Linked DNA regions of Solwaraspora sp. WMMA2065. The protein of the gene in region 1 interacts with the protein of each later gene in a pairwise test. Links are inferred from orthologs where the notes say so. Each region holds a gene or a part of one and is shown in the gene's direction. Other genes may lie near its edges. The genes, in order: ung, O7610_RS28445 and ndk.

Region 1 (6,067 bases):
GCAGGGAGAGTACCGGTTGGTCTGCTACGACCAGCCCGGCCACGGCCGCTCCGGCCGGCTGGAGTCCGGCGACTACGAGATCGACGCGCTCGGTGAGACGCTGCGGGCGGTCATCGAGCAGGCCGCCGGCGACGGCCCGTTGATCCTGGTCGGACATTCGATGGGCGGCATGACCATCATGGCCCTGGCCCAACGGCATCCGGAGCTGTTCCGCGACCGGGTGGTCGGCACCGTACTGATGGCGACCTCGGGCAGCCTGGTCGACGAGGCCCGGCTCGGTCTGCCGGCGATCCTCAGCCGGGCCGGCTCGCCGCTGCTGATGCTGGTCAACAACGCCACCCGGCTGACCGGTCCAGTGATCGACCGGCTGCGGGTGGCCACCGCCGACCTCGCCTGGCTGCTGACCCGCCAGTACGGCTTCGGCACCGACCGGCCCAGCCCGGCGCTGGTCAGCTACGTGGAGCGGATGAACTCGCGGACCTCGGCGGAGACCGTCACCCGGTACGTGCGTACCCTGCTGACCCACTCCCGGTACCCGGCGCTCGCGGTCCTGGAGAGCAGCCCCACGCTGGTCATCGTCGGCGACAAGGACATGATCACCCCGGTGACCCACTCGGAGGAGATCCTGCGCCGGCTGCCCGACGCCGACTACGTGAGGATCCCCGACGGCGGGCACGTGGTGATGCTGGAACACGCCGACCGGGTCAACGCGGTGCTGGTCGCGTTCCTTGCGAAAATCGCCCGATGACTGTCCGGATCCCGCTACCCGAACTGGCCGACACCCACGACCTCGGCCGCCGCCTCGGCCGGCTGCTGCGCCAAGGCGACCTGGTGGTGCTGACCGGTCCGCTCGGCGCCGGCAAGACCGCGCTGGTGCAGGGGATCGGCGACGGCCTCGGGGTACGCGGCGACGTCACCTCGCCGACCTTCGTCATCGCCCGGGTACACCAACCGGATCCGTCCCGGGGCGGCTCGCTCACCCTGGTGCACGCCGACGCGTACCGGCTCGGCGACGCGCCCGACCCGCGGGTTGAGATCGACGACCTCGACCTGGACGCCGACATGGACCGGGCGGTCACCGTCGTCGAGTGGGGCGAGGGGATGGTCGAGCAGCTGGCCGAGGCGCACCTGCTGGTCCGCATGCACCGGGCCGAGGACGACTCCCGGACCGCCGAGTTGATTGGACGGGGCCCCGGCTGGTCGGGTCGGCTCGCCGGGCTGGACCAGCCGGCCGGCCATGCTGGACGGTGATGTCGTAGGCCACCCGTAGAGTGCCGGACGGCGCGCAGCTGTCCATGAGGACGGGCGGCGGCCACCACCGAGGCGTGACGAAAGACATCCCAGGAGCTTGAATGTCAAGCAGCAGCCTTGCTGAGGTGATGCGACCACGCGGTCGCCTCGTCGTAGACGGTGCCGGTCTTCAGGCATCCGTGCAGGATGCCGACGAGCCGGTTGGCGAGTTGGCGCAGCGCGGCGTTGTAGCTGGCGCCGCGGGCACGTTGCCGGTCGTAGTAGGCGCGGGCACCCGGCGAGGCCTTCAACGCGGAGAACGCCTGGGTCATCAGGGCGTCGATGAGCCGGTCGTTGTGGACGAACCGGGCCGCGACGGTCCTCTTCTTCCCGGACGCGCGGGTGATCGGGCTGGTCGCGGCGTAGTTCTTCCGGGCCTTCGCGGTGGCGTAGCGGTCGTGGTCGTCACCGAACTCGGCGAGCACCCGGGCGCCGAGGACGGCACCCAGTCCGGGCTGGGACAGGATGATCTCAGCGTCCGGGTGCCGGCCAAAATGGTCCTCCACCTGCCCTTGCAGGGCCTTGACCTGCTCGTTGAGAGTGACCAGCAGGGCGACCAGGGCGCGCACCGACGCGGCGTAGGCGGTGGTGACCACGGCCGGCTGGCCGAGGTGCTCGGCACGCAGCACCGCCTGGATCGACGCGGCCTTGGCCGCGACGTCACGGCGCCGGGCCCGTTTGAGAGCGGCGCTGATCTGGCTGATACTCAGCCGGGCGGCGCTGGCCGGATCAGGGGCCTTCGCGAGGAGTTGCAGGGTGTCAGCGGCGTCGAGGTCCTCGAACGCCTCCAACGCCGCAGGGAAGTACTCCCGCAGCGCGTGCCGCAGCCGCTGCACAGCACGGGTGCGTTCCCAGATCAGCGTCTTGTGCATCCGGGTGACGACCTTGACCGCCTCGGCGTCCGCCGAGTCTCCGGCCATCGGGCTCAGTTGGTGCGAGTCGGTGCGCACCATGTCGGCCAGCATGTGCGCGTCGGCGGCGTCGCTCTTGGCCCGGGACACCGCCAGACGTTCCCGGTAGCGGGCCGCCTGCAACGGGTTGACCGGGTACACCGTGTACCCGGCGGCGACCAGCGCCTGCACCCACGGGCCCCGATCGGTCTCGATACCGATCTTCACCTGAGCAGCAGCAGCGTCGGCGTCGATGTCGTCGCCGAGCGCCGTGCCGATCATCGCGTGGAGCCTGGTGATGCCGGCGATGCCCTCGGGCAGCCTCGCCTTGGCCAGCCTGCGGCCGGAGGCGTCCATGAGCTCGACGTCGTGGTGGTCCTCCGCCCAGTCATCTCCTATGAACAGCAACGTCTCTCCCGCCTATTGAGTCGATCACCGCTGGTAGCCAGGAGGAGAACCATCAGCGACCTAATGAAGCAGTGCTCACGCCGCGACCGGGCGGGCACGACATCCCATCAGCGATCAACTCTCCACACCGACCAGCCGGGGCACGATCTTTCGTCAGGACTCGACGTCCAGGAACCCGGAGTGCTCACCGGCTGGCGGCTACCTACCCACCAGGAGTTTGCCGGATGGCTCACTCCCAGAACTCATTAGGCTCCCGAGATGCTCGACCTGCTGGCCATGTTGCCTCCTGCCTGGGCCACCGCGCTCACCCCGCACCTGGACCCGGCCGGCACCACCGCGCTCGGCCGGTACGTCGCCGACGAGTACGCCGACCAGACGGTGTACCCGCCGGTGGCGGACCTCTTCACCGCTTACCGGCTGTGTCAGCCGGAGCAGTGCCGGGTGCTTATCCTCGGCCAGGACCCGTACCACCGGGCCGTGCAGGCCCACGGGCTCAGCTTCAGCGTCCGCGACGGGGTATCGGTGCCGCCGTCGCTGCGCAACGTATTCAAGGAGCTGGGCACCGATGTCGGGGTGCCGATGCCGCGCAGCGGTGACCTGACCGGCTGGGCGGCCCAGGGCGTGCTGCTGCTCAACGCGGTGCTCACCGTGCGGCAGGGCCGGCCCGGCTCACACGCCGGCAAGGGCTGGGAGGAGTTCACCGACGCCACGATCGCCGCGCTCGACGCCCGCGACCAGCGGGTCGTCTTCCTGCTGTGGGGCGGCTACGCGCGCAAGAAGCGCGGGCTGATCACCAACCCGGGGCACGTCGTGCTGGAGGCCGGCCACCCCAGCCCGATGAACCCGCGGGGTTTTCTCGGCAGCCGGCCGTTCAGCGCCACCGACAAGGCGCTGGCCGACGCCGGCCTGCCCGGCATCGACTGGAGCCGGACCGGCGGTGCCGATCAGCCGGTGGCCGGCTGACCGGTCAACCGCCGCGCCCCGGTACCGGCTGACCACTGCGGCCCGCCCGGTGCCGGTCCAGTAGCCGGGCGACGCCCGGATCGGCGATCGCCAGCTCGGCCAGCGGCACCACCGGGTAGTGCCGCTCGCCGTGCCGTACGTCGATCGACTCGGGGAGTTTGTCGCACATCCGGGCGTGGATCTCACCGGCTATCGTCTGCCACCGGAGTGGATGCGGCTCGCGTGGATCGACCGGAATGTGCCGGTACTCCTGCCAGCGGTCCATCCACCGGCTCGCGTACCGGCCGGTTAGCCATTCGGTGATGGCGTCCGCCTCGGACCAGAGCAGGGCCACGTGCACCCCGGGTGCCGGCACCGGCGCGCCCTGCAGCAGTGCGGCGGTCGGACCGTCGAAGACGTAGCTGATTCCGTCGACGTGGCGGCGGAACCGCTCGACGTCGGTGTCCAGGAGCCGGTCATCGATCCCGCGGTCGGCGAGTTGCGCTATCTGCTGGTCCACGTCCTCGTCGAGGTCCTCGACTCCGACCACGAGTTGCCGGCCCAGCGCCGCGAACAACCGCTCGACCAGTGGCAGCGCCGCGCCCCGGTGACCGGACTCGACCCTGGCTACGGTGGTTTGCGCGATTCCGGTGGCCGTGGCCAGATCCCGCTGGGTCAGCCGGCGGAGTTCGCGTTCCTGCCGCAGCAGCCGGCCGACCTCCCCGCCGAGCCGGGTCGACGATTCCATTCGCTGATGCTCCCTGTCCGGTACCGATAATGTCCATCCTCGACGGATGTCCGGTTCCCGACCGGCGGCGCGTGACCGGCTGGTTGGACTCCCGGGCGGCCGGACTTGGACCGGACTCGGACCGGACCGGGCCAGGTTCGGCGCGGGGGACATGGTCTCTCTCCAGGCTTGATGCACCTGTGGCATCAAGATGCACGTGTGGCATCAGGTCCGGAGAGTATGAGTGGCGGGCGACACGCGCGACACGCGCGACACGGGGGGTCGCGGGGGGTGTGGGGGGTGTGGGGCGACCCGACCACGGGCGCGCCGAGGGCAGCCAGGAGCCGGCCGCGGTGTCCGGTTAGGGTGCATACCGTGCTGGTACTGGTGCTGGATTCGTCGACTCCCGCGGTGACCGCCGCGCTGGCCGAGATCACCGACGACGTACGTCTGCTGGCCAGCCGACGTACGGTCGACGCGCGGGCGCACGGCGAACTGCTCTCCCCGCAGATCGCCGCCTGCCTGGCCGAGTCCGGCGCGGCGGCGGCGGACCTGACCGCAGTGGTGGCCGGGCTCGGCCCCGGGCCGTTCACCGGACTGCGGGTCGGTCTGGTCACCGCCGCCAGCGTGGCGCATGCCCTCGACATCCCGACGTACGGCGTCAACTCGCTCGACGCGCTCGGCTATGCCGCCGGCACCGACCTCGCCGGCACCGACCTCGCCGGCAGCGACGCCGCGACCGGCCGGGTGCTGGCTGCTACCGACGCGCGGCGCCGGGAGATCTACTGGGCGGTGTACGCCGCCGACGGTCAGCGGCTCACCGACCCGGCGGTCGACGCGCCGGCCGCCGTCGCCGAGGCCCTGGCGGGTCTCGGCGTCACCACGGCAGTCGGCGACGGCGCCCTGCGCTACGCCGAACTGCTCGGCGTACCGGTGCGACCCGAGCCCCGCTACCCGGACGCGCTGCCGCTGGCGCGGTTGGCGGCCGACCGGGTCCGCACCGCCGCGCTCACCGAGCCGTTGACCCCTTGCTACCTGCGCCGGCCCGACGCCGTCGCGGCGGCCGGACGCAAACCGGTGCTCCAGTGACCCAGGTCAGTGGGCAGCTGCGGACCGTCCGGTTCCGCTGGTGGCACATCGAACAGGCGGTACCGATCGAAGCCGACCTGTTCGGTGCCGAACAGTGGTCGGCCGAGATGTTCTGGAACGAGCTGGCCAACGGACACCACTACCTGGCCGTCGTCGACGGCACCGACCAGCTGGCCGGGTACGCCGGGCTGGCACTGGCCGGCGATCCGGCGACACCCGACGAGGCGTGGGTGCAGAACGTCGCGGTACGCCGGGACCACCAACGGCGCGGCGTGGGCCGGACCCTGCTGGCCGGGCTGCTCGACGAAGCCACCCGACGCGGGGCCGGCCGGACCTACCTGGAGGTCGCGGTGGACAACGCGCCCGCGCAACGGCTGTACGCGGCGTACGGTTTCGAACCGGTGGGTGTACGCCGTGGCTACTACCAACCCAGCAACACCGACGCTCTGGTGATGATGCGAGATGGCTGACGAACCACTGGTCCTCGGGATCGAGACCTCCTGCGACGAGACCGGGGTCGGCATCGTCCGCGGGCACACGCTGCTCGCCGACGCGCTGGCCTCCAGCGTGGCCGAACACGCCAGGTTCGGCGGCGTGGTGCCGGAGGTGGCCAGCCGGGCCCACCTGGAAGCGATCGTGCCGACGATGCGCCGGGCGCTCGACGACGCCGGTGTCACCCTGGCCGACATCGACGCGATCGCGGTGACCGCCGGCCCCGGTC
Region 2 (6,168 bases), 2.3 Mb from region 1 along the record:
ATCACGTACGCGTCGCGGCGCACCGGCGACAACCCCGACGAGCTGATCCAGGCGCTGCGCAACAGCCCGGAGCTGCGGATCGCCGTCACCGTCGACATGATCGCCACCGGCACCGACGTCCGGCCGCTGGAATGCCTGCTGTTCCTGCGCCCGGTCCGCACGGCGACCTACTTCGAGCAGATGAAAGGCCGGGGCGCCCGCACCATCGACGCCGCCGACTTCCAGGCCGTCACCCCGGACGCCCAGGTCAAGGACCGGTTCGTCATCGTCGACGCGGTCGGCGTCACCGAGCAGGAGTTGGACGAGGCGGTGCCGCTGCACCGGCGCACCGAAGCACAGATCTCACTGCGCGAACTCCTCGGCAAAGCCGGCACCCTCACCGCCGACCAGGACGAGGTCGCCACCCTGGCCGCCCGACTGGCCCGGCTAGACCGCCAACTCACCGACGACGAACGCGCCGAGCTGACCGACCTCGCCGACGGCCAACCCCTGGCCGCAATCGCCCGCCGACTCACCGACGCCGTCGCCCCCGAATCGCTGATTCCCGCGCACGAGGCCGGCCCCGACGCGGTACGCGACCTGCTCGCCGAAGCGCTCCGGCCGCTGGCCGCCGCACCGGAGCTGCGGCACCGCATCCTGGAGATCCGCCGCGCCCACGACATCACCATCGACGAGGTCAACCGGGACACGCTGCTGTCCGCCGCCGGGGTGCCGGCCGCCGAACGGGCGCAGAAGGTCGTCCGCAGCTGGCACGCCTACCTCGAAGAACACCGCGACGAGATCACCGCGCTGCAGGTCTTCTTCGACGGCAAAGGCCGGGTCGACTTCGACCAGCTCAAAGAGCTGGCCGCGCGGATCTCCCGACCACCGCAGGCGTGGACGCCGGACCGGCTGTGGGAGGCGTACGTGCTGCTCGGCCGCACCGCCGAAGCCCCCGGCGACCGGGGCGTCACCGACCTGATCACCCTCGTGCGCTACGAGCTCGGCCTCGACCAGGAGCTGCGCCCGTACCGGTCGGTCGTCGAAGAACGCTTCCAAGGTTGGCTGCTGCGCCAGGAGCAGGCCGGCGCAGCCTTCACCCCCGAGCAAGTCTGGTGGCTGGAAAGGATCAAGAACGTGATAGCGGCAAGCGTTGCCGTCACCCCCGACGACCTGGACGGCGCCCCGTTCACCGAACGCGGCGGCATCGACGGGTACGTCCAGACCTTCGGTGCCCAGGCCGAACCCCTCATCACCGAACTCAACCAGGAACTCACCGCATGAGCGACCTACCCCCCGGCTGGGAATGGGCGACCCTTGGCGAGGTCGCTGACATCAGGGGTGGCATCCAAAAGCAAGCAAAACGGCGTCCGGTCGAAAACAAGTACCCATTTCTCCGTGTCGCCAACGTGCTCAGGGGGCAGCTCAACCTGTCCGAGATCCACGAGGTTGAACTCTTCGAAGGTGAGCTCGACCGCTATAGGCTGCAGCGAGGGGACTTGCTTGTTGTCGAGGGCAACGGGAGCCCGGATCAGATTGGCCGAGCCGCGCTCTGGGACGGAAGTATCATCGACTGCGTCCACCAGAATCATCTGATCTGCGTCCGTCCGTCTCCGGCTGTACTGCCTGAGTATCTTGAGTATGCGTGGAACTCTCCGACTGTTTCGGCTTACGTTCGATCAGTCGCGGGTTCCACCAGCGGGCTGTACACACTAAGTGTGGGCAAGCTGAGAAGCGTGGTACTACCGGTTCCGCCACTCGCTGAGCAGCGCCGCATCGTCGCGGCCGTCGAGAAGGAACTTTCACGGTTGGAAGCGGGGAAAGGATACTTGCAGCGAGCAGCGGCACGTCGGCTGCCATTGCGTAGGTCACGGTTGATGGCGCTTCGCGAGGAGGCGCTCCTTGCGGGTGCCGTTCAGCTTCCTCTAGGGGAATTGGCTGATACGAGCCTGGGAAAGATGCTCGACGCGAAGCGTTCTACTGGCGAGCTGTCGCCGTACCTTCGGAACATCAATGTTCGCTGGGGTTCTGTGGACCTCACCAACGTCGAGCGCGTGCCGCTGGGGAGCCGCGAGCGGACCAGGTTCGCGTTGCAGGCAGGCGACCTGCTGGTCTGCGAGGGTGGTGAGCCGGGACGCTGTGCCGTTTGGCGAGACTCACGAGAGATGGCCTACCAAAAGGCTCTGCACCGCGTTCGAGTCACTGAGCGAGTTCTGGTGGACTGGGTAGCGTTGATGCTTGAGGAGTCCGTCCGGAACGGCCGGATCAACAAGCTCCTTACGGGAACTACTATCAAGCACCTTCCTCAAGAGAAGCTGCGAATCATCACCATCCCTGTCCCTGATTTGGAGTATCAGCGTAGCGCCATTTCGCGTTCCGCCGAACTGGATGTGAGCCTCGGAGAGGTAGAGCAGTCAATAGCCCACGCCGATCGGCGGGCGGGGCGGCTTCGTGAGGCGTTGCTGGTGGAGGCATTTGCGGGGCGGTTGGTGGAGCAGGAACCGGCGGATGAGCCGGCGTCGGAGTTGCTGGCACGCATTCGGGCGCAACGGGTGGTGGTGCCGAAGCAGCGAGGGCGGCGTACGGCCAAGGAGCTGGCTGCGCCCGCGACCAGGGCGATTGGGACCGATTTTCAGCAGGGAGAGTTGCCGCTGTGAGCAACGTGGATTCGCGCCGGCTGGTGCAGAAGCTGTGGAACTACTGCGACGTGCTGCGCGACGACGGGGTTTCCACGATCGACTACGTGGAGCAGCTGACGTACCTGCTGTTCTTGAAGATGGCCCACGAACGGGCCAACCGGCCGCTCAAGCCGGAGCAGATCGTGCCGGCGGACCTGAGCTGGCAGACGTTGCTCGACAGCGACGGTGTCCGGCTAGAAGTGCAGTACCGCAACATCCTCAGCGGCCTCGGGCAGGAGTCCGGCACGCTCGGCACGATCTTCCGCAAGGCGCAGAACAAGATCCAGGACCCTGCGAAGCTCAAGAAGCTGATCGTCGACCTGATCGACAAGGAGCAGTGGTCGCAGGCCGGCGTCGACGTCAAGGGCGACGCGTACGAGGAACTGCTGGCCAAGGGCGCGGAGGATGCCAAGTCGGGTGCCGGGCAGTACTTCACGCCGCGTGCGCTGATCGAGGCGATCGTCGACTGCGTGCAGCCGACCCCGGGCGACACGATCACCGACCCGGCGTGCGGCACGGGTGGGTTCCTGCTGTCGGCGTACGACCATATCCAGCGGCACCACGGCGACAGCCTGACCCGCGACCAGGCCCGGCACCTGGCCAACGGTGGGATCACCGGCACCGAGCTGGTCGACGGCACCGCGCGGCTCGCCGCCATGAACATGCTGCTGCACGGCATTGGTACGGCGAGCGGCCCGTCGCTGATCGACGTCCGCGACTCGCTCGGGCGGGAGCCGTCGAGCAAGGTCAGCCTGGTGCTGGCCAACCCGCCGTTCGGGCGTAGCTCGTCGATCCGCATGATCGGTGAGGACGGGCGGGCCAGCCGCGAGGAGCGGGAGATCGAGCGCGCCGACTTCTGGGCGACGACGTCGAACAAGCAGCTCAACTTCGTGCAGCACATCGCTTCGATGCTGGAGATCGACGGGCGGGCCGCGGTGGTGCTGCCCGACAACGTGCTCTTCGAGGGCGGGGCGGGGGAGACGATCCGGCGGCGGCTGCTCAAGCAGTACGACCTGCACACCATGCTGCGGCTGCCGACCGGCATCTTCTACGCCGGTGGGGTCAAGGCCAACGTGCTGTTCTTCGAGCGCAAGCGCGCCCGGGAGGAGCCGTGGACCAGCAAGCACTGGGTGTACGACTTCCGCACCAACCAGCACTTCACCCTTAAGCAGAACCCGCTGCGGCGGGAGCATCTGGAGGAGTTCGTCAGGGACTGCTACCTGCCGGGCAAGGATCGGGCCGAGCGGGTGGAGAGCGAGCGGTTCCGAGCGTACGACTACGACGAGTTGCTGAGCCGGGACAAAGTCAACCTGGACATCACCTGGCTGAAGGACGCCTCGCTGGAGGACGCCGACGCACTGCTGCCACCCGAGGTCATCGCCCAGGAGATCGTCGAAGACCTACAAGCCGCCCTACGCGAGTTCGCCGCCATCGCCGACGCGCTCACGAGTCGCGCTGCAGTGAATGCGCTACCTTTGCAGAAGTCGGAGTCAAGAGTTCCTGATGCAAATACTACTTTGCAGTAGAGTGGAAAGAATGCGGTGCCCACTCCAGACGGGAGTGCGCTCTCTCTGCAAAGATCCGGTTTCTGGTGCCTTGTTGGTTGTGGTTAGTCTGACAAGCCTCTCCGACAATCCAAGAACAGTCCGGCTATGCGGGAATTATATCCTGCGGCCAAACCGAGGAGTGCCAAATGCCCCCAACGCTGGTTAATGGTAGATTTGTACTGACCGACGAGTCGCCAAAACGGGGTGGCTTGTCAGAGGTGCGGAAGGCGTTCGACAGTGCAAGTGGCGGGTTCGTCGCGGTCAAGATGCTTAACTCGCCTACGGGTGACGGCGTCATCGAGATTTTCTTGCAGCGGGAGACGGAGACACTCGGAAAGCTGCAGCACAAAAACATCGTCCGCTTGCTAGACTCCGGATGGAGCGCAGAGCTCGGCAAGTACTTTATGGCCCTGGAGTGGATCGACCGTAGTCTGAAGGACGAACTTGACGCAGGACGCGTTTACGAGTGGCAAGAGTACTTTGACAAGATTGGCCTTCCGCTCGCAAATGCGTTGAGTTTTGCACACGCAAAGGAAATTGAGCATCGGGATGTCAAGCCAGGAAATGTGCTGCTTGATCCCGAAGGTGAGGTAAAGCTTGCGGACTTTGGAATTGCAAAGATTCGTTCAAAAATGACGGATCCGGACCGGACTGTTTCCGGCTTCCGGTCTGGCTTGTACGCACCTCCCGAAATGGATGATTCGGTTCCTTATGTGCGCGACATATTTGCATTCGGGGTACTTGCGGTCAAGGTGCTTGCGTCGCGTGAGGTCGCAAGTTACGCAGACCTTGAGCCGGCGCTAAATAGTCTCGTAGTCGTGCCAAACGAGATTCGTGATGTCCTGTGGAATTGTGTCGCCCTCGATCCAAGTGATCGCTTCAAAAATGCTGCAGTGCTGAACCAGAAGCTGACGGATGCTTACCAAATTTTCCGGCAACGGACCTCTCGTAAGAATAACGTTCTTTGGCTTGGGATGACCCGTGCCGCCGCTGGTGCGATCCTGCGCGTTGAAAAGGAGAAGGTTGACCAAAGGCGGGCTGAGGCTGATGTCCTCAACGATTTGGGTGATGTATTGCACATCGATTATGGATACGACGCAAGAAGTCGGCAAGTCGACCGCGATGTGATCGTTCTTGCCGGCAAGTCCATGATGCTGCGCGTTGTGCAGGACCACGAGTATGACGACCGGGCGCGGATCGTGAGTGCTAGTGTCAGAGACGAGGAGTGGCTACGGCGATGGCGAGAGAAAGCTGTCGATTTCAGCCGACTTCTGACTCTCCGTTTCGATGATCCGGGCGAGGCGGCGGCCAGTGCAGGCATCGATTTTGTGCTTGATCGCTTGGACGAGGATCAGTCAAATAAACGTGCTGCAGCCGAGAGTTCGGCAGAGAACGGGGACAAGATTGGTGACCTGTATGAAAAATGGCGCAGGCTGCTGGAAGCGCGCGAAGTCCTTGCCCGTGGTGCCCGGAAGCCAATTGTCTATAGGGGAATTACTCAGCGTGGCCGAAAAATCATTTTTCATCTGACCGAACCTCATGAGATTTCCCTGATGGGGGAGGAATGGGAGGTGGCCCACTCACCTCAGGGCTATTCCGTCGATCGTGGCGAGGTGATTGAGCAAACAGATGACGGCATACGCATCCAGTTCCGGAAGCAGACAAATAGGGTTCCCCGAAACGGCGTCCTGGTGCCGTACCTAGGACCGAGCAAGGTCGCCCTGCAGCGGCAGCAGGAGGCACTCGTCAACGTCCGTACCGGCCAGACAGCGAACCCACGACTGGGGCAGATCATCCAGGATCCGATCTCTCTACAGGCAGGAACGCCAGTCGAGGTCACGGAGTGGTCGCGCGGTAACCTTGATCAGAGCAAGCAGCAGGTGGTCCGGCACGCTTTGGGGACACAGGATCTCTTGCTTATCCAAGGACCGCCTGGTACCGGCAAAACGACGGTCATCGTTGAA
Region 3 (5,902 bases), 1.0 Mb from region 1 along the record:
TGGCGATCCAGCCGATCCGGATGCTGGGCGACGGCTCCGTCCCGGCGGCCATGGTGGCCAGCGCCGTCCTCGCCGTCGGCGCGGTGCTGCTCGCCGGTCTGCTGCGGCGCCGCTGGGCCTGGTACGCCGGCACCGTGCTGCAGGGGCTGGTCCTGCTCGCCGGTCTGCTGCACTGGTCGCTGCTGGTGGTGGGGGTGCTGTTCGGCATCGTCTGGGCGTACGTGTGGCACGTCCGGCGGGTCATTCTCAGCTGACCACAGCCGTCGCCGGGGTCACTGCGACACGTCGGCGTCGGACGTCGGCTGGTCGCGGTCACGCCACTCGATGATGGCGATGCCGTGGCCGTCCGGGTCGCGGAAAGCGGCTGCCCACAGCTCCAACCGGGCACCACGGTTGACTGCCCGGGGCGCGTAGGTGAACCGCACCCCTTTGGCCTTGAGTTCGTCGTGCATCCGTTGCAGGCCGTCGACTTCTAGGTTGAGGTGCATGAGCCGACGGTTGACCGGGGCGACCTCGGGCACCGACCGCAGCACCAGGCGGGTCTGCCCGGAGGCGAGCACTGCGTTTCCGTCACCGCCGTCGATCTCGAAGAAGCCGAGCATGTCGCGGTAGAACTCGACCGACCGGTCGAGGTCCGCGACGAGCAGGGTCAGACCGACGCCGTGAATCGGCCCGTGATCGTCGGCCGGTTCGCCGGCCAGGGTGTCGGGGCCGGCGGCGGCCAGGTCGGCGAGCGGTCCGTCCGGGTCGGGCACCGACCCGCCGTCGGGGTCGTCTGCGTCCGGGTCGGGCTGGTCGGCCAGCGCCGTCCCAGTGGCGGTCGGTGACTCGGCGCGGGCCTCGGCGGCGGCCCGGCCCCGGTCCGCTCCGGCGGTGACCGTGCCGGCCTCCGGCTCGGCGGGTGGGGAGTACGGCCGTGGCCGGGCACGGCGCGGCAGCGGCACCGGCTGCGGGTCCACCACCGTGCCGTCCACCACCTTGTGGCCGCCCGGAGACTGGCTCACCACGACGGGGTCGCCGACCTTGCCGGGGTCCTTGCCGGGGTTGCCGGGATCCTCCGGCTCGGACGGTTCGATGTCCGGGTCGAACCCTGGGGTGGCGAAGTCCGGGCGGGGGTTCTCCGCCGGGTCGCGTTGGCGCTGACGCGGATCGTCGGCCGGACCGGCGGGCTCGGCCGGATCGTCGTCGCGCAGCCCCGCACCGAGATCGGCGGTCCGGGTGGTGTCCGGGTCGAGGAACAGGTCGTCGGAGCGTCGCCGCACCCACGGCGGCTCCTCATCGACGTCGAGCAGGTCGTCGTCGAGGGTGCTGAAATCGGGCTCGTCGAACTCCGGCGGCAGGTCGGCCCGCTGCGCGGCGGCTTCGGCGTGGGTGAGCACGTCGTCCCAGATGATCCGTACGTGACGTTGGTCGTCGATGGCGACCATGATCGGCAGCGTGGCACCGGGGTCGGGCCACTTCGCCACCGGCACCCGGGGGTCGCGGACCTTGACCGACCGTGGCGGTACGCCCGGCGCGTCCACCAGGATCTGCAGTTCGCAGCGGCCGTAGGTGGAGGAGGCCGGCGGCTCGGAGACGCTGCGGACGTGGGCGATGCCAGCCACCCAGGCGCGCTCAGTGCCGGGGAACGCGGTGATCAGCACCAGGCTGACCGCGAGCACCAGCAGCGCCACGCCCAGCGCGGCGATCGCCCAGCTGGTCATGCCTGCGCCGAAGAGGATGATGAACGTGGCGAAAGTGCCCAGCACCGTGCCGATGAGCTTGCGGGCGGTGGAAACCGATCGATGGCCGTTCGCCACAGTAGACCTCCCTGCGTCAAGGCCAGGCTAGGCCGGGCCCGGCGAGGATGGAAGAGCCACGACCGGTGGCGTCGGTAGCCGCCGGTCCTCGTCCGTCCCCTGGCCCTCCATCATGACGCGCGGGGCGGCGTGGACCCACTAGGCTGGCAGCGCCAGTCCGTACCGGATCGCTCCGCAGGGGAGCGCTGCCGGTCCGTCGATAAGGAGCCAGCGTGTCCAGCCCCACCGATGTCGAACGTACCCTCGTGTTGATCAAGCCGGACGCGGTCCGGCGCGGCTTGGTCGGCGAGATCCTCGGCCGGTTCGAGCGTAAGGGACTGTACCTGGTCACCCTGCAGTCGCGCCGGATGGACGAGGACCTGGCCGGCGCGCACTACGCCGACCATGTGGACAAGCCGTTCTACCCGCCGCTGAAGGAGTTCATGACCGGCGGGCCGCTGGTCGCCCTGGTGCTCGCCGGTGACCAGGCCATCGATGTGGTCCGTGGGCTGATCGGCACCACCGACGGGCGAAAGGCGACGGCCGGCACCATTCGCGGCGACCTGGCGCTGTCCAACCGGGAGAACCTGGTGCACGCCTCGGACTCCCCGGAGAGCGCGGCCCGCGAGATCAAGCTCTGGTTCCCCGACCTGGGCTGACCCCGGTCGATCAGCCGCAGGTTGTCGGCCGGTTCGTGTGCTGGCCACCTGATTCGGGGGATCTCGCCACATTTCATCGATAGACCTCTTGGGGACACCGGACTTCCCAGGAGGATTCGATGAACCCATTCGACCGCCGTACCCTGCTGCGGGCCGGACTGGCCGGCGGCACCGGACTCGCTGGCGGCGCGCTGCTCGGCGGAGCCGGCGCGGCCGCCAGCGGGCCCGCAGCGTCGGGCCGGCCTGCGGCGCCGGCCTGGCACCCCACCGGCCGGCCGGTGCTCACCCACGGCGTCCAGAGCGGCGTGGCCGGCCCCGGCGAGGCCGTCGTCTGGACCCGCGCGGACCGGGTCGGCCGGCTGATCGTCGAAGTCGGCCGCCGGCCGGACCTGCGCGACGCCCGGCGGGTACGCGGCCCGGTGCTCGACAGCCGCGGCGACTACACCGGCAAGGTACGGCTGCGTGGCCTGCCCGCCGGCGAGCGGCTGCACTACCGGGTGCGGGTGGAGAGTCTGCACCGTCCCAGCCTGGTCAGCGAACCGTTGACCGGTTCGCTGAGCACCGCACCCCGCGCCGGTGGTCACCACGGACACCACCGGGGCCGGCCGGTCGGCGGCACCCGGGGTCGGGTCGACGACGTGCGGTTCGTCTGGACCGGGGACATCGCCGGCCAGGGCTGGGGGATCAGCGAGGACTTCGGCGGGATGCGGATCTTCGAGGCGATGCGGCGTGGCCGGCCGGACTTCTTCCTGTGCAGCGGCGACACGGTGTACGCCGACAACCCGCTCGCTGAGACGGTGACCCTGCCGGACGGGCGGGTGTGGCGCAACCTGGTGACCCCGGAGAAGTCCAAGGTCGCCGAGACGCTCACCGAGTTCCGTGGCCAGTTCGCCTACAACCTGCTCGACGCGCAGCTGCGGTCGTTCGCCGCCGAGGTGCCGCAACTCAACCAGTGGGACGACCATGAGGTGACCAACAACTGGTACCCGGGCGAGATCCTCACCGACCCGCGTTACACCGAGACCCGGGTCGACGTGCTGGCCGCCCGGTCCCGGCAGGCGTTCCACGAGTGGCTGCCGACCCCGGACGACGGACCGCTGTACCGGGTGGTCCGCTACGGGCCGCTGCTGGACGTGTTCGTCCTCGACATGCGCACCTACAAGGACCCCAACGACGGCAACACCTACGCCGACCCGCATCGGGGCCTGCTCGGCACCCAGCAACGGCAGTGGCTGATCCGCGAGCTCACCCGGTCGACGGCCACCTGGAAGGTGATCGCCAACAACCTGCCGCTCGGCCTGATCGTGCCGGACGGTGGCGCAGCCCAGGAAGGCATCGCCCAGGGCGACGGCGGCGCGCCGGCCGGGCGGGAGCTGGAGTTCGCCGAGATTCTCGGCGCGGCGCACCGGGCCGGTGTCACCGGTATCGTCTTCCTCACCGCTGACGTGCACTACACCGCCGCCCATCACTACGATCCGGCACGGGCAGCGGTGGCCGACTTCACCCCGTTCTGGGAGTTCGTCTCCGGCCCGGCGCACGCCGGGGCGTTCGGCCCGAACACCCTCGACGGTACGTTCGGCCCGGAGGCGGTGTTCGTCAACGCCCCACCGCGGGCCAACACCTCACCGGCCGATGGTTTCCAGCACTACGGCGAGGTGTTCGTCGACGGCGAATCCCGGGCGTTCACCGTGCACCTGCGCGACCGGGACGGCCGTTCGCTCTGGTCGGCCACCCTGCCGGCCTCGTCCGCCCGCTGAAACCGGAAGTGGCAGGCGGACGGAAACCAGCTCGACGGGTGGGATACGCTCAAAACTGAAGGCAACCCAAAGGCGACGACCCGGCCATCACCGGTGAGCCTCCGGAAGAACCGGCTACCACTGCCCGGCAGCGGCGGCCCCAGTAGAACCGGACGGGTCCGGCCCGTCACAGCCGGCCGATGAGCGGGCGGTCGCGCACCTCGGCGACCGCCAAGCGAGGTGGTACCGCGGCCCACCGTGGCGACGTCCGGCAGCAGTCGGCGACCCGCGACGGGTTCGTCCTCGCAGACCACGAGACAGTGAGCTGCGCGAGGAGAGGGCACCACCATGGCGTACCCGATGACCGACCCCGCCACCGGCGTGCCGGCCAGTCCGGACCTGCCCCAGGTGGAGCGCCGTGTCCTGGACTACTGGACGGCGGACAAGACCTTCGAAGCCAGCGTCGACCAGCGTGACCCGGGTCCGGACGGCGCCAACGAGTACGTCTTCTACGACGGCCCGCCGTTCGCCAACGGCCTGCCGCACTACGGCCACCTCTTCACCGGCTACGTCAAGGACGTGGTGCCGCGCTACCAGACGATGCGCGGCCGGCGGGTCGAGCGCCGCTTCGGCTGGGACTGCCACGGGCTGCCCGCCGAGGTCGAGGCCGAACGCCAGCTCGGCATCTCCACGAAGGCGGAAATCGTCGAGCTGGGCATGGAGCGCTTCAACGACGTCTGCCGCAGCTCGGTGCTGACCTACACGCAGGACTGGGAGCGTTACGTCACCCGGCAGGCCCGCTGGGTCGACTTCGTCAACGACTACAAGACGCTCGACCTGGACTACATGGAGAGCGTCATGTGGGCCTTCAAGGCCCTGTATGACAAGGGGCTGGTCTACGAGGGCTTCCGGGTGTTGGCCTACTGCTGGCGCTGTGAGACGCCGCTGAGCAACACCGAGACCCGGATGGACGACGTCTACCGCGACCGGCAGGACCCGACCGTCACCGTCTGGTTCGAGCTGGCGCCGGCGCAGCCCGGTGGCGAGCCGGAACGGATCGGGGTGTGGACCACCACGCCGTGGACGCTGCCGTCGAACCTGGCCCTCGCCGTCGGCCCGGACATCGAGTACGCGGTGCTGCAGCGCGACGGGCAGCGGTACCTGCTGGGGGCGGCACGGGTCGAGGCGTACGCCAAGGAACTGGACGGGTTCGAGCGGGTCGGCACGGTCCGCGGCGCCGACCTGGTCGGACGCCGCTACACCCCGCTGTTCGACTACCTGGTCGACCGGGCCGGCCCGAACGCCTACCAGGTCCTCGGCGCCGACTTCGTCACCACCGAGGACGGCACCGGGGTGGTGCACATGGCCCCGGCGTTCGGTGAGGACGACCAGAACACCTGCAACGCCGCCGGCATCCCGACGATCGTCACCGTCGACGACCACACCCGGTTCACCGCCCTGGTCCCGCCGTACGCGGGGGAGCAGGTCTTCGACACCAACAAGCCGATCATCCGTGAGCTGCGCGACCGGGGCCTGCTGCTGCGCCACGACACCTACACCCACTCGTACCCGCACTGCTGGCGCTGTGACACGCCGTTGGTCTACAAGGCGGTGTCGTCGTGGTTCGTGGCCGTGTCCACCTTCCGGGACCGGATGGTGGAGCTGAACCAGCAGATCTCCTGGACGCCGGCGCACGTAAAGGACGGCTCGTTCGGCAAGTGGCTGGCCG

What was found.
Region 2: the proteins of ung (region 1) and O7610_RS28445 interact in binary tests that used the Escherichia coli proteins (3 or more experiments, as listed by UniProt). The link is inferred for Solwaraspora sp. WMMA2065 from one-to-one orthologs.
Region 3: the proteins of ung (region 1) and ndk interact in binary tests that used the Escherichia coli proteins (3 or more experiments, as listed by UniProt). The link is inferred for Solwaraspora sp. WMMA2065 from one-to-one orthologs.

What each region holds. Positions count from the first base shown.
Region 1 is NZ_CP128361.1:3,920,968-3,927,034, reverse strand. What follows is about bases 1,801-4,698. They hold ung (uracil-DNA glycosylase), read left to right. Parts: upstream 1,801-2,846; coding sequence 2,847-3,551; downstream 3,552-4,698. Other genes in these bases: tsaB (tRNA (adenosine(37)-N6)-threonylcarbamoyltransferase complex dimerization subunit type 1 TsaB), read left to right, coding at 4,633-4,698; O7610_RS17820 (helix-turn-helix domain-containing protein), read right to left, coding at 3,556-4,278; O7610_RS17830 (IS110 family RNA-guided transposase), read right to left, coding at 1,801-2,588. Outside these bases: O7610_RS17840 (alpha/beta fold hydrolase), read left to right, coding at 1-748; tRNA (adenosine(37)-N6)-threonylcarbamoyltransferase complex ATPase subunit type 1 TsaE, read left to right, coding at 745-1,251; more of O7610_RS17830, read right to left, coding at 1,356-1,800; more of tsaB, read left to right, coding at 4,699-5,346; rimI (ribosomal protein S18-alanine N-acetyltransferase), read left to right, coding at 5,364-5,816; tRNA (adenosine(37)-N6)-threonylcarbamoyltransferase complex transferase subunit TsaD, read left to right, coding at 5,809-6,067. UniProt on the Escherichia coli protein: Excises uracil residues from the DNA which can arise as a result of misincorporation of dUMP residues by DNA polymerase or due to deamination of cytosine.
Region 2 is NZ_CP128361.1:6,267,337-6,273,504, forward strand. Bases 1,909-4,907 are described here. They hold O7610_RS28445 (class I SAM-dependent DNA methyltransferase), read left to right. Parts: upstream 1,909-2,632; coding sequence 2,633-4,183; downstream 4,184-4,907. Other genes in these bases: O7610_RS28440 (restriction endonuclease subunit S), read left to right, coding at 1,909-2,636; O7610_RS28450 (serine/threonine-protein kinase), read left to right, coding at 4,351-4,907. Also shown: O7610_RS28435 (DEAD/DEAH box helicase family protein), read left to right, coding at 1-1,263; more of O7610_RS28440, read left to right, coding at 1,260-1,908; more of O7610_RS28450, read left to right, coding at 4,908-6,168. UniProt on the Escherichia coli protein: The subtype gamma methyltransferase (M) subunit of a type I restriction enzyme. The M and S subunits together form a methyltransferase (MTase) that methylates A-2 on the top and A-3 on the bottom strand of the sequence 5'-AACN(6)GTGC-3'.
Region 3 is NZ_CP128361.1:2,913,957-2,919,858, reverse strand. What follows is about bases 992-3,724. They hold ndk (nucleoside-diphosphate kinase), read left to right. Parts: upstream 992-2,011; coding sequence 2,012-2,437; downstream 2,438-3,724. Other genes in these bases: O7610_RS13160 (alkaline phosphatase D family protein), read left to right, coding at 2,557-3,724; O7610_RS13170 (VOC family protein), read right to left, coding at 992-1,799. In the rest of the region: O7610_RS13175 (DUF4233 domain-containing protein), read left to right, coding at 1-254; more of O7610_RS13170, read right to left, coding at 273-991; more of O7610_RS13160, read left to right, coding at 3,725-4,194; ileS (isoleucine--tRNA ligase), read left to right, coding at 4,522-5,902. UniProt on the Escherichia coli protein: Major role in the synthesis of nucleoside triphosphates other than ATP. The ATP gamma phosphate is transferred to the NDP beta phosphate via a ping-pong mechanism, using a phosphorylated active-site intermediate.